3 regions of the Carnobacterium viridans genome follow, and region 1 is predicted to be linked to each of the others. Evidence: predicted binding sites of a transcription regulator. Region 1 holds the regulator's gene; each other region holds the start of a gene.
What was found. The regulator LexA, encoded in region 1, represses DNA repair genes until DNA is damaged. The targets are predictions, from matches to a motif close to CNAACANNTGTTNG.
Positions count from the first base shown of each region.

Region 2: recX (recombination regulator RecX) is a predicted target of LexA. The motif match lies at 1,836-1,849, and genes of this name have one in related genera.
Region 3: parE (DNA topoisomerase IV subunit B) is a predicted target of LexA. The motif match lies at 1,571-1,584, and genes of this name have one in related genera.

Region 1 is NZ_FNJW01000008.1:225,142-228,432, forward strand. Features, by position in the region: gene ylqF (ribosome biogenesis GTPase YlqF) at 1-623, shown strand, start outside; gene rnhB (ribonuclease HII) at 608-1,381, shown strand; gene lexA (transcriptional repressor LexA) at 1,478-2,101, opposite strand; gene BLT48_RS02585 (DUF896 family protein) at 2,263-2,502, shown strand; gene tkt (transketolase) at 2,634-3,291, shown strand, end outside.
Region 2 is NZ_FNJW01000008.1:551,601-554,891, reverse strand. Features, by position in the region: gene BLT48_RS04080 (SDR family oxidoreductase) at 1-649, shown strand, start outside; gene BLT48_RS04075 (general stress protein) at 847-1,758, shown strand; gene recX (recombination regulator RecX) at 1,898-2,752, shown strand; gene mutY (A/G-specific adenine glycosylase) at 2,749-3,291, shown strand, end outside.
Region 3 is NZ_FNJW01000008.1:411,486-414,776, forward strand. Features, by position in the region: gene parE (DNA topoisomerase IV subunit B) at 1-1,313, opposite strand, end outside; gene plsY (glycerol-3-phosphate 1-O-acyltransferase PlsY) at 1,877-2,491, shown strand; gene BLT48_RS03385 (aldose 1-epimerase family protein) at 2,549-3,291, opposite strand, start outside.

The DNA of each region.
Region 1 (3,291 bases):
TTGCTCAAGAAGGAACAGGCATGAAACAATTGATGGGAAAAGCAAAAGAACTGTTGCAACCTAAATTTGATCGAAGAGCGGCTAAGGGCATAAAACCTCGTGCAATTCGAGCAATGAGTATTGGAATTCCTAACGTTGGAAAATCAACATTGATCAATCGTTTTGTCAAGAAAAATATTGCTCAAACAGGAAATAAACCGGGTGTAACAAAAGCACAACAGTGGTTGAAGTTAGGTAAAGAATTGGAATTACTGGATACGCCTGGGATTCTTTGGCCGAAGTTTGAAGATCCTGAAATTGGAAAAAAACTGGCTTTAACTGGAGCCATTAAAGATACAATTTTACAGTTAGATGAAATTGCTATGTATGGATTAGAAGAAATGAAAATTCGAAATCCGGAAATGCTTGCTAAACGATACAGATTAACAGAAGAAGAATTAAATCTTGAATCGCCAGACCTGCTGATGTTAATCAGTGAGCGAAAAGGGTATAAAGATGATTATACTCGCGCAGCTGAATTGATTGTTTTTGAAATTAGAAGCGGTAAAATCGGGAAGTATACATTAGATATAGCGCCGGTTTCTTTACCAAAAAGGCAGGATATAAAATGGGAAAACCGCTGACCATTAAAGATATAAAAGAACTATTAGCGACTGTCACTCACCCTGATGATGAACGGTTGGTTTTAATCAAGAGTGATTCTCGTAAAGGTGTATTAAATGCGTATAAATCTTGGGAAAACCAAATAAGAAAACAACAATTGATTCTCGAAAAACAACAAGAAATGCTGCAAATTGAGCAATTCTTTTGGGAAAAAGGGACACAATTTATTGCTGGAATCGATGAGGTAGGAAGAGGTCCATTGGCTGGCCCTGTTGTTGCAGCTGCGGTCATCTTGCCGCAAGACTTTAATGTCTTGGAAATCAATGACTCTAAACAATTATCAAGTGTAAAAAGAGAAATGTTATTTGACCAAATTCAAGAATCTGCATTAGCTATTGGAATTGGCATAAAAGACCATCAAGTAATTGATAAAGTTAATATTTATGAAGCAACTAAATTGGCTATGATTGAAGCGATTGAGCAACTGCCTCAATCGCCAGAACAATTGTTGATCGATGCAATGCATCTACCGGTCACTATTCCCCAAGAAAGCTTCATCAAGGGAGATTCAAAAAGTTTGTCTATAGCTGCTGCTAGTATTATTGCAAAAGTAACAAGAGATAGAATGATGGCCGAATACGATACAGTGTATCCGGGATACGGTTTTTCTAAAAACGTAGGTTATGGAACAAAAGTCCATTTAGAAGGTTTAGAAAAGCACGGAGTATGTCCTATTCACCGAAAAACTTTTGCGCCTGTTAAAAATTTATTAGGCTGAAGAAATTTTTAGCGCAATAATAAACTAAATTGTTGTACATTTAAAATGATAAAATAAAAAAACGAAGAACCGGGATAACCCCGTTCCTTCGTTTTTTTATTGAATATGACTACGATACAATCCAATTACTTTGCCTAAAATGGTTACTTCATTAAGTAGAATAGGACCCATAGTGTCATTTTCTGGTTCTAAGCGATAATGATCTTCTTCTTTATAAAATCTTTTACATGTTGCTTCATCTTCTACAGTCATAGCAATAACAATATCGCCATTATTTGCAGAGCTTTGTTTACGAATAATCACTTCATCACCATCAAAAATACCTGCATTGATCATACTTTCTCCACGTATGGTCAACATAAATAAAGAATCATTTTCAAATTGCAAGTTTGGCGGCAATGGGAAATAATCCGTCGCTTCTTCTACAGCTAAGATGGGTTCACCTGCTGTTACTGTTCCCAGTAAAGGGATTTTATCAAGAGCAATGCCTAATTTTGATAATCCTAGTTGAGTTAGTTCTATTGCTCTCGGTTTGCTAGGATCTCTTTGGAGGTAACCATTCTTTTCTAATCGAGAAAGGTGACCATGAACGGTTGAAGTAGAAGATAAAGAAACAGCCGTTCCGATTTCTCTTACAGTTGGAGGATAACCTTTCAATTTAACTTGATTATATATATATTGTAGAACTTCAACTTGTCTTGATTCGGGATTTTTACTCATAATATATATAAACACCTCGTTTCTATTATTTTATCACTTTAAGATTACCATATATGATAGAACAAATCAAACAAACGTTCGTAGATTCAGAGGATTAAAGAGTGTTTTTTTCAGAGAAATTTGTTATAGTTGACTAATAAATAAAAAAGTGGAGTGATTCGATGTTGCCAAAAGAGCAATTAGACAGAATAAATGAATTAGCAAAAAAATCAAAAAACAAAGGATTGACTATCCAAGAACAAGTTGAACAAAAGGAACTAAGAGATGCTTATATAACCGCTTTTCGTGGCGGAATGAGAAATACTATTGAAGGTGTAAAAATAGTAGATGAAGAAGGCACTGATGTTACACCCGATAAGTTGAAAGACATACAAAAAGATAAAGGTCTTCACGGAAGATAAAAGTGTTTGTTCAATGATGGGATAACCATGAAGTTCTCCCAGATAATAACATTCTAACCATGAAAGCGTTGCACTTGAATAGAAAGAATAGTAAACTAATAGAGTACTATAAGAGAGTCAAAATCGAAAGGATGATTTTTTTGTTTGATAACACAGACCAATTAGCAGTAAATACAATAAGAACACTAAGTATGGATGGTATACAAAAAGCCAACTCTGGGCACCCAGGATTACCTATGGGGGCTGCTCCAATGGCTTACACATTGTGGACTAAACAATTAAAAGTAAATCCAAAAAACTCGAAATGGTTCGACCGTGACCGTTTTGTATTATCAGCTGGACATGGATCGATGCTATTATACAGCTTGTTGCATTTAGCTGGATATGACGTTAAAATTGATGATTTAAAACAGTTCCGTCAATGGAACAGTAAAACTCCTGGACATCCAGAAGTGAACCATACTGATGGTGTAGAAGCAACAACTGGCCCACTAGGTCAAGGAATTGCAAATGCCGTTGGGATGGCAATGACAGAAGCTCATTTAGCTGCTGTTTATAATAAAGAAGGTCATACTATTGTAGATCACTTTACTTATTCTTTATGTGGAGACGGCGACTTAATGGAAGGTATCTCAGCTGAAGCAGCTAGTTTGGCAGCTCATTTGGAACTTGGAAAATTAGTTGTTCTTTATGATTCAAATGATATCTCTCTAGATGGACCGACATCTAAAGCTTTTACTGAAAATGTTGGACAGCGTTTTGAAGCTTATGGATGGCAACATATTCTTG
Region 2 (3,291 bases), 330 kb from region 1:
TCTAGAGTCAGAAGATGATGCAACCTATACAAAAAATCGAATTGAAAAAATTGGTCAAAAAGCTTTAGTATTTAAAGGTGATGTAGGACAAGAGTCTTATGCTAAAGAGGTAGTGTCAAAAGTAATCGAGGAATGGGGCCACCTAGACATTTTAGTCAATAATGCCGGTGAGCAGCATGTCCAAGAGAAAATTGGTGATATAACCGCAGAACAATTGGATCGAACATTTAGAACCAATATCTTTAGTCAATTTTACTTTGTGAAAGCTGCGATGCCTCATTTATCAGAAGGGGCATCAATTATTAATACAACATCGATTACAGCTTATCGTGGGAGTGAGCACTTGTTAGATTACTCAGCTACTAAAGGTGCCATTACGGCTTTTACAAGATCACTTTCTCAAAATAGTGAAGTGATTGATAAAAAGATTCGCGTAAATGGTGTGGCTCCGGGTCCAATATGGACTCCGCTTATACCAGCTACTTTTACAGAAGAACAATTAAAGGACTGGGGTAAAGGCGGAGCAATAGAAAGAGCTGGTCAAGCTTTTGAATTAGCACCGACGTATGTCTATTTAGCAAGCACAGACTCTAGTTATGTTTCTGGTCAAGTGTTACATGTTAATGGTGGAGTGGTCATAAACGGCTAAAATAGTTTCTTGATTTTTAAAGAATTACAACTAAATGCACTTTTAATCTAATGACAAGTCGTCTATTTTGAAATCACGTTTTTCATTTGGTACAGTTAATTATAGAAATGAAATGTTTGATTTTAGTCCTCTTGATTGTTTAGCAATTTGTTTAGCTAAACCGTAAAGAGGATACAAAGAAGAGGAGCGTGTAAAGGATGAATAAAGTAGTTATTGGTTCATTTTCAAATGTACAAGAAACAACGGCTTGTGTAGAGCAATTGATTGCAGAAGGCCATTCAACAGACAGTATTAAAATTGTAACGACTAATCAAAATCCTGCAACGATTCAAGGTCAGACAGGTGTAGAAATCGATAAAGTTTCAGTGGAAGAAAAAGAATCTTTCTGGAATAAATTTAAACAGTCATTTGCTGATTCAGATGAGGATTCAGCGTTAGAAAATTTTGGTGTAGACGAAGCTAGTGCAGAACAATACAATACGTCTTTGGAAAAAGGTGAATTCATTGTACTTGCGGATAAAGTAGCAAATACAAAAACCAATTTAACTAAAGAAACTTCTAGAACTGTTGGTCAGGCAGGGCAAGGTGTGCGAGAAGTCAGGAATGCTTCACAACCGACCGATGAAGTGAGTTATGCAAATGATGGAAATGACTATTTAAACAATGCAGAAGTTCCGTTAACGAATCAGTTCACAGAACAAGATGAATTTGATGAAAGCAGCAGTGTGAAAACTGATTTAACCGACACCACAGTTCCTGAAACAATCGAGGAGGATGATGTTATGGCAGATTCGATTAGACAAGAGAACAAACCTAGATTACAAGATAATCAAGATAACGAATCAACGAATGGTGCATTTAGTAAAGATCAAGATCGAAGGGACGATACTAGAGACGTGGTGACTCCTCCTATTGATCCATTAAATCATCAAGAGTACGATCCTAATGACAACCCATTACAAGGAAGGCCTCCAACAGGTTCAGTACCAAAAGATGAACCATCTGGGCCAAGTTCACAAAACCAAGAAGAGTTAGATTTACCTAATTTTGATGGCAGCACATTATCTGGCCAGCCAAGAAATGATCCAAAAAGAGATTTTCCAAATTAAAAAATAAAAAAAGAAGCGGCTCCGACTTAGGTCAGTGCCGCTTTTGTTATGCACCTACTTATGTAATGCTGGATTTCCGAACGTGTGTTTGTTGTTGTTTTATGTTATAATAATGGAACTGAAGTAGGAGGGTGAAGCTATGATTTATAAACTCAATAGTGGAGATAAGGACTCTTCGACATCTGCATTACCTAAAATCACAAAAATTGAAGCGCAGAAACGAAAAGGTCGCTACAATATTTATTTAGATGGAGAATATGCTTTTCCTGTTGATGAAACTATTTTAATTAAGCACATTTTGCATAAAGGAATGGAGATTTCAAAAACCTTTCGTCAAGAATTAGAGATAGAAGATGGTTACCGCAAAGCTTATACGAGAGCGCTTGTTTATTTGAACTATTCTTTGCGTTCAATAAAAGAAGTAAAAGATGATTTAATCGCTCATGAATTTACTAGTGAAACTGCTGATCAAGTTGTTGAACAATTAAAAGAACAAGGTTACTTAAACGATTTAATGTATGCTGAAAGTTACACAAGAACCGCTGCAAATGTTAGCGGAAAGGGGCCTTACGTGATAAAAAGAGAGTTGAAAAAACGTGGAGTTAAAGATGAAACGATTGAAGAAGCAATGGAACAATATCCGTTCGATCAGATGGTTGAAAATGGTGTTGCCTTAGCAGAAAAAGTTATGCGCCGTTCTTCGCAACATTCATCCAGAGAGACTAACAACAAAATTCGTCAAAACTTAATGCAAAAGGGATTTCAGTCTGATGTTATCACACAAGTATTGGAAGAAATTAATACAGAAAAAGAAGTAGATGATGAGTACGAAGCATTAAAAACACAAGGTGATAAAATTTGGCGCAAGCAAACGAAGTTAACCGGAGCTAAAAAAATTCAAAAAGTTAAAAGCGGATTATTTCAAAAAGGATTTTCTGGCGATTTAATTACGCAATACATCAACGAAAAAGAAATGGAAGAAGAGGAAGAATGACATTAAGTGAATCAAATTTAGATGCAGCGAACAAAAATGATATTTATGGTATTCCTATGTGGTCTCAAGAAAAAATCGATCGATTCAGAGAAACTCTTTTAAGTTGGTATGATTTAGAAAAGCGGGATCTACCATGGAGAAAAAATAATGATCCGTATCGTATTTGGGTCTCTGAAATTATGTTGCAGCAAACAAGAGTAGATACCGTTATTCCGTATTATTTAAATTTTATGAATACTTTCCCCACGATAGAAGCATTAGCACAAGCACATGAAGATATATTGTTAAAAGCTTGGGAAGGATTGGGGTATTACTCACGAGTTCGCAATCTGCAATTTGCAGCTCAGCAAATTATGAACGATTACAATGGAGAAATGCCAACAGATCCTAAAGAAATCAGCAAACTTAAAGGAATAGGACCGTATACAACTGGTGCGATTTCAAGTATGGCTTTTGGACTTCCTGAACCAGCTGTAGATGGGAATGTAATGCGTGTGTTGAGCCGGTTGTTTGAAATTGATGCGGATATTGCTAAGCCG
Region 3 (3,291 bases), 190 kb from region 1:
GCCGAACCACCAGCTGAATCTCCCTCTACCAAGTACAATTCATTCCGTTTTGCATTTTTACTTTGAGCTGGTGTTAATTTACCAGACAAGAGGGTGTCATTTTTTTTGCGTTTTTTTCCATTACGACTTTCTTCACGCGCTTTTCTAGCCGCATCACGCGCTTCTCTTGCTTTTAAAGCCTTACGGATCAATTGTTGGCTAAGATCGCCATTTTCAATCAAATAAAAGCCTAATTGATCACTGACAACTGTCTCTACAGCAGATCTTGCTTGCGGAGTACCCAATTTACTTTTCGTTTGACCTTCAAATTGCAAAAGATTCTCTGGTATACGAATGGAAATAACGGCTGCTAATCCTTCTCTAAAATCTGTACCCTCTAAGTTTTTATCTTTTTCTTTCAGTAAATTAACTTTACGCGCATAATCATTAAACGTCTTCGTGATGGCTGTCTTCATACCCGCTTCATGGGTACCACCATCTTTTGTCCGTACGTTATTAACAAAAGATAAAATCGTTTCAGAATAACCGTCATTGTATTGAAAAGAAAACTCAACTTCAATCTCGTTATTTTCACCTTCAAAATAAGCTACAGGAGTTAGATTGTCTTTGTCTTCATTCAAATAACTGACAAATTCTTTAATCCCTTCTTCGTAATAAAAAACTTCTGCTTGTTCGCTTCGTTCATCAGTTAAGGTTATACGCAACCCCTTTAATAAGAAAGCTGATTCTCGTAAACGTTCTGCTAACACATCGTACGATAAATTTGTCGTGGTAAAAATCGTAGGATCAGGTTTGAAATGGACAATGGTGCCATTTTTTTCATTATTGGTTTTGATTTTCTTTAGCGATCCTTTAGCTTTTCCACCTTCAACAAATTTTTGTTGGTAATGGATGCCTTCACGAATAATGGTAACCGTAAGCCATTCAGATAGTGCATTAACCACACTTGCTCCCACACCATGCAGGCCTCCTGAAGTCTTATAACCGCCTTGACCAAATTTACCACCTGCATGCAATACTGTAAAAATAACTTGGACAGTAGGGATTCCAGATGAATGCATTCCAATTGGCATACCGCGTCCATTGTCTTTGACACTGATGCTGTTGTCTTTGTGTAAAGTGACATCTATCTCAGTTCCAAAACCGGATAGCGCTTCATCAACTGAATTATCCACTATCTCGTAAACTAAATGGTGTAACCCACGAGCATCCGTAGACCCGATATACATACCTGGTCTTTTTCGTACCGCTTCTAATCCTTCTAATACTTGGATCGAATCATCATTGTAATCTTTATTCAACTCTTTTGGCATTCTAAAACTCCTTAAGGCTTTAAACATAAAGTGATTCCTACTTATCTGTTCAACAAAAAAATGGGTCTTATTTTTAACTGGACACAAGTAGTTTCCTGCTTTAGCTTAAAGTTTTCTCTAATCTCTTTTTATTTCTCTAGCAAGGTTAATCCATGCCAGCATCAATCAACTGCTTCATTTTAATGAAGCACCTTTTTAATCATACTCTATATTTTAAGGAATAGAAAGCACTAAACAGTAGTTTCTTTTATAAAAACCGAAAATACGTTCGCCTTAAAACAAGAAGAATTCTCTTCTCATTAAACTATTTTTTTTTTTGAATTGCAAGTTAACGAAGAAATAAGAAAATTTAACAACTAGTGCTGACAGAATAAAATAAATTTCTTCTGGAATGGACGATTTTGCTTGTGGAAAGCCATGAAACCAGAAATAATCCTTGGTTAGTCTTGGTTGGGGTTTGTGAATAAAACGGTTTTATCTAGCCTTCTAATACGATAAATGGTAAAATAATGAATGCATTATTCTAACGATGTATACTGCACTTCAAGGAGAGAAATTTGTTGATTAAAATCACACTCATGTTTATTATTGCTTATTTATTAGGCTCAATCCCTTCAGGTGTTTGGGTCGGGAAAAAGATTTACGGAAAAGATATCCGTCAGTTCGGTAGTGGAAACTCTGGAACAACGAATACATTTAGAGTACTAGGAAAAACTGCCGGCACGGTGGTATTGTTGGCTGATGTATTAAAAGGAACACTGGCTGCTTGTTTGCCTTTATTGTTTCAAGTGCCAATCAACCCAATGGTTATCGGTTTAGGAGCTATACTGGGCCATACTTACCCTCTATTTGCTCAATTTAAGGGTGGAAAGGCCGTTGCTACAAGTGCAGGTGTTTTGTTAGCTTACAACCCACCATTCTTTATTTATAGTGTCTGTTTATTCTTAGTCTTGTTATTCTTAACCAGAATGGTAAGTCTGTCCAGTATGATTTCATTACCACTTATTACCCTTTCGAGTTTATTTATTGGGGATTGGATTTTAACAACCATTGCGTTTATCTTAACCCTCTTTATTATTTATAGACACCGAGAAAATATTAAACGGATTCGGAACGGTACAGAAAGTAAAGTTCCATTTGGTTTAGGGTATAAAAAAGACGATAAAGATTCTTTTTAATCGCACATAACATCAAAGGAACTGAGACAGTATATCTCAGTTCCTTTTTGTCTGCATTTAAGTTAGAGAAATCGTATAGTTTGCAGAAAAGGACTCTGTGCCCTCTAGTTGTTGTATACCAAGTTTGTCATTCAACTCTCCTGTAAACTCACTCGAATCTGCAATCCCATACCAAGGTTCAATACAAACAAAAGGAGCCTCTTTTTTAGGAGGAGACCAGATACCTGTATAAGGGAAACCTTCAAAAGCGATTGATACGGAACGAGTCGTTTTTTCAGAATGGATTGAAAAAGTATTTTTCCCTTTTGTTTCATAAATCAGAGCATCATTATCAAATAAGGATCTTTTTAAGTCGATCTCTGTATTGGTTTGAGCTAAAGTGGTGCTTTCTAAATCTAAGTATGAACCGACTAATGGAATTTGACGACGAGATCGTCTAGGTAAGAACGTTAAATAGTAATCTTCAAACGTGGTATCACTGGCAAGTGGAACATTGAAACCAGGATGGCCTCCAATAGAAAAATACATTGTTTCAGTTTCATGTGTATTTTTTACAAAATAGCTGACAGTAACCGTGTTTTTTTCTAGTGTATACGTTAACGACAATTGAAAATCAAATGGGTAGTGTTCTTTTGTCTGCAATGAAGATGTGGTCGTTAACCGCACAGTTGTCTCTGTTTGTTCTTCGACGTGAAAGTCGCTATCTCTTGCAAATCCATGTTGATTTAATGGGTATGTCTTTCCATTGTACCGGTATTCATCATTTTTTAACCGCCCAACGATTGGAAATAAAACAGGCG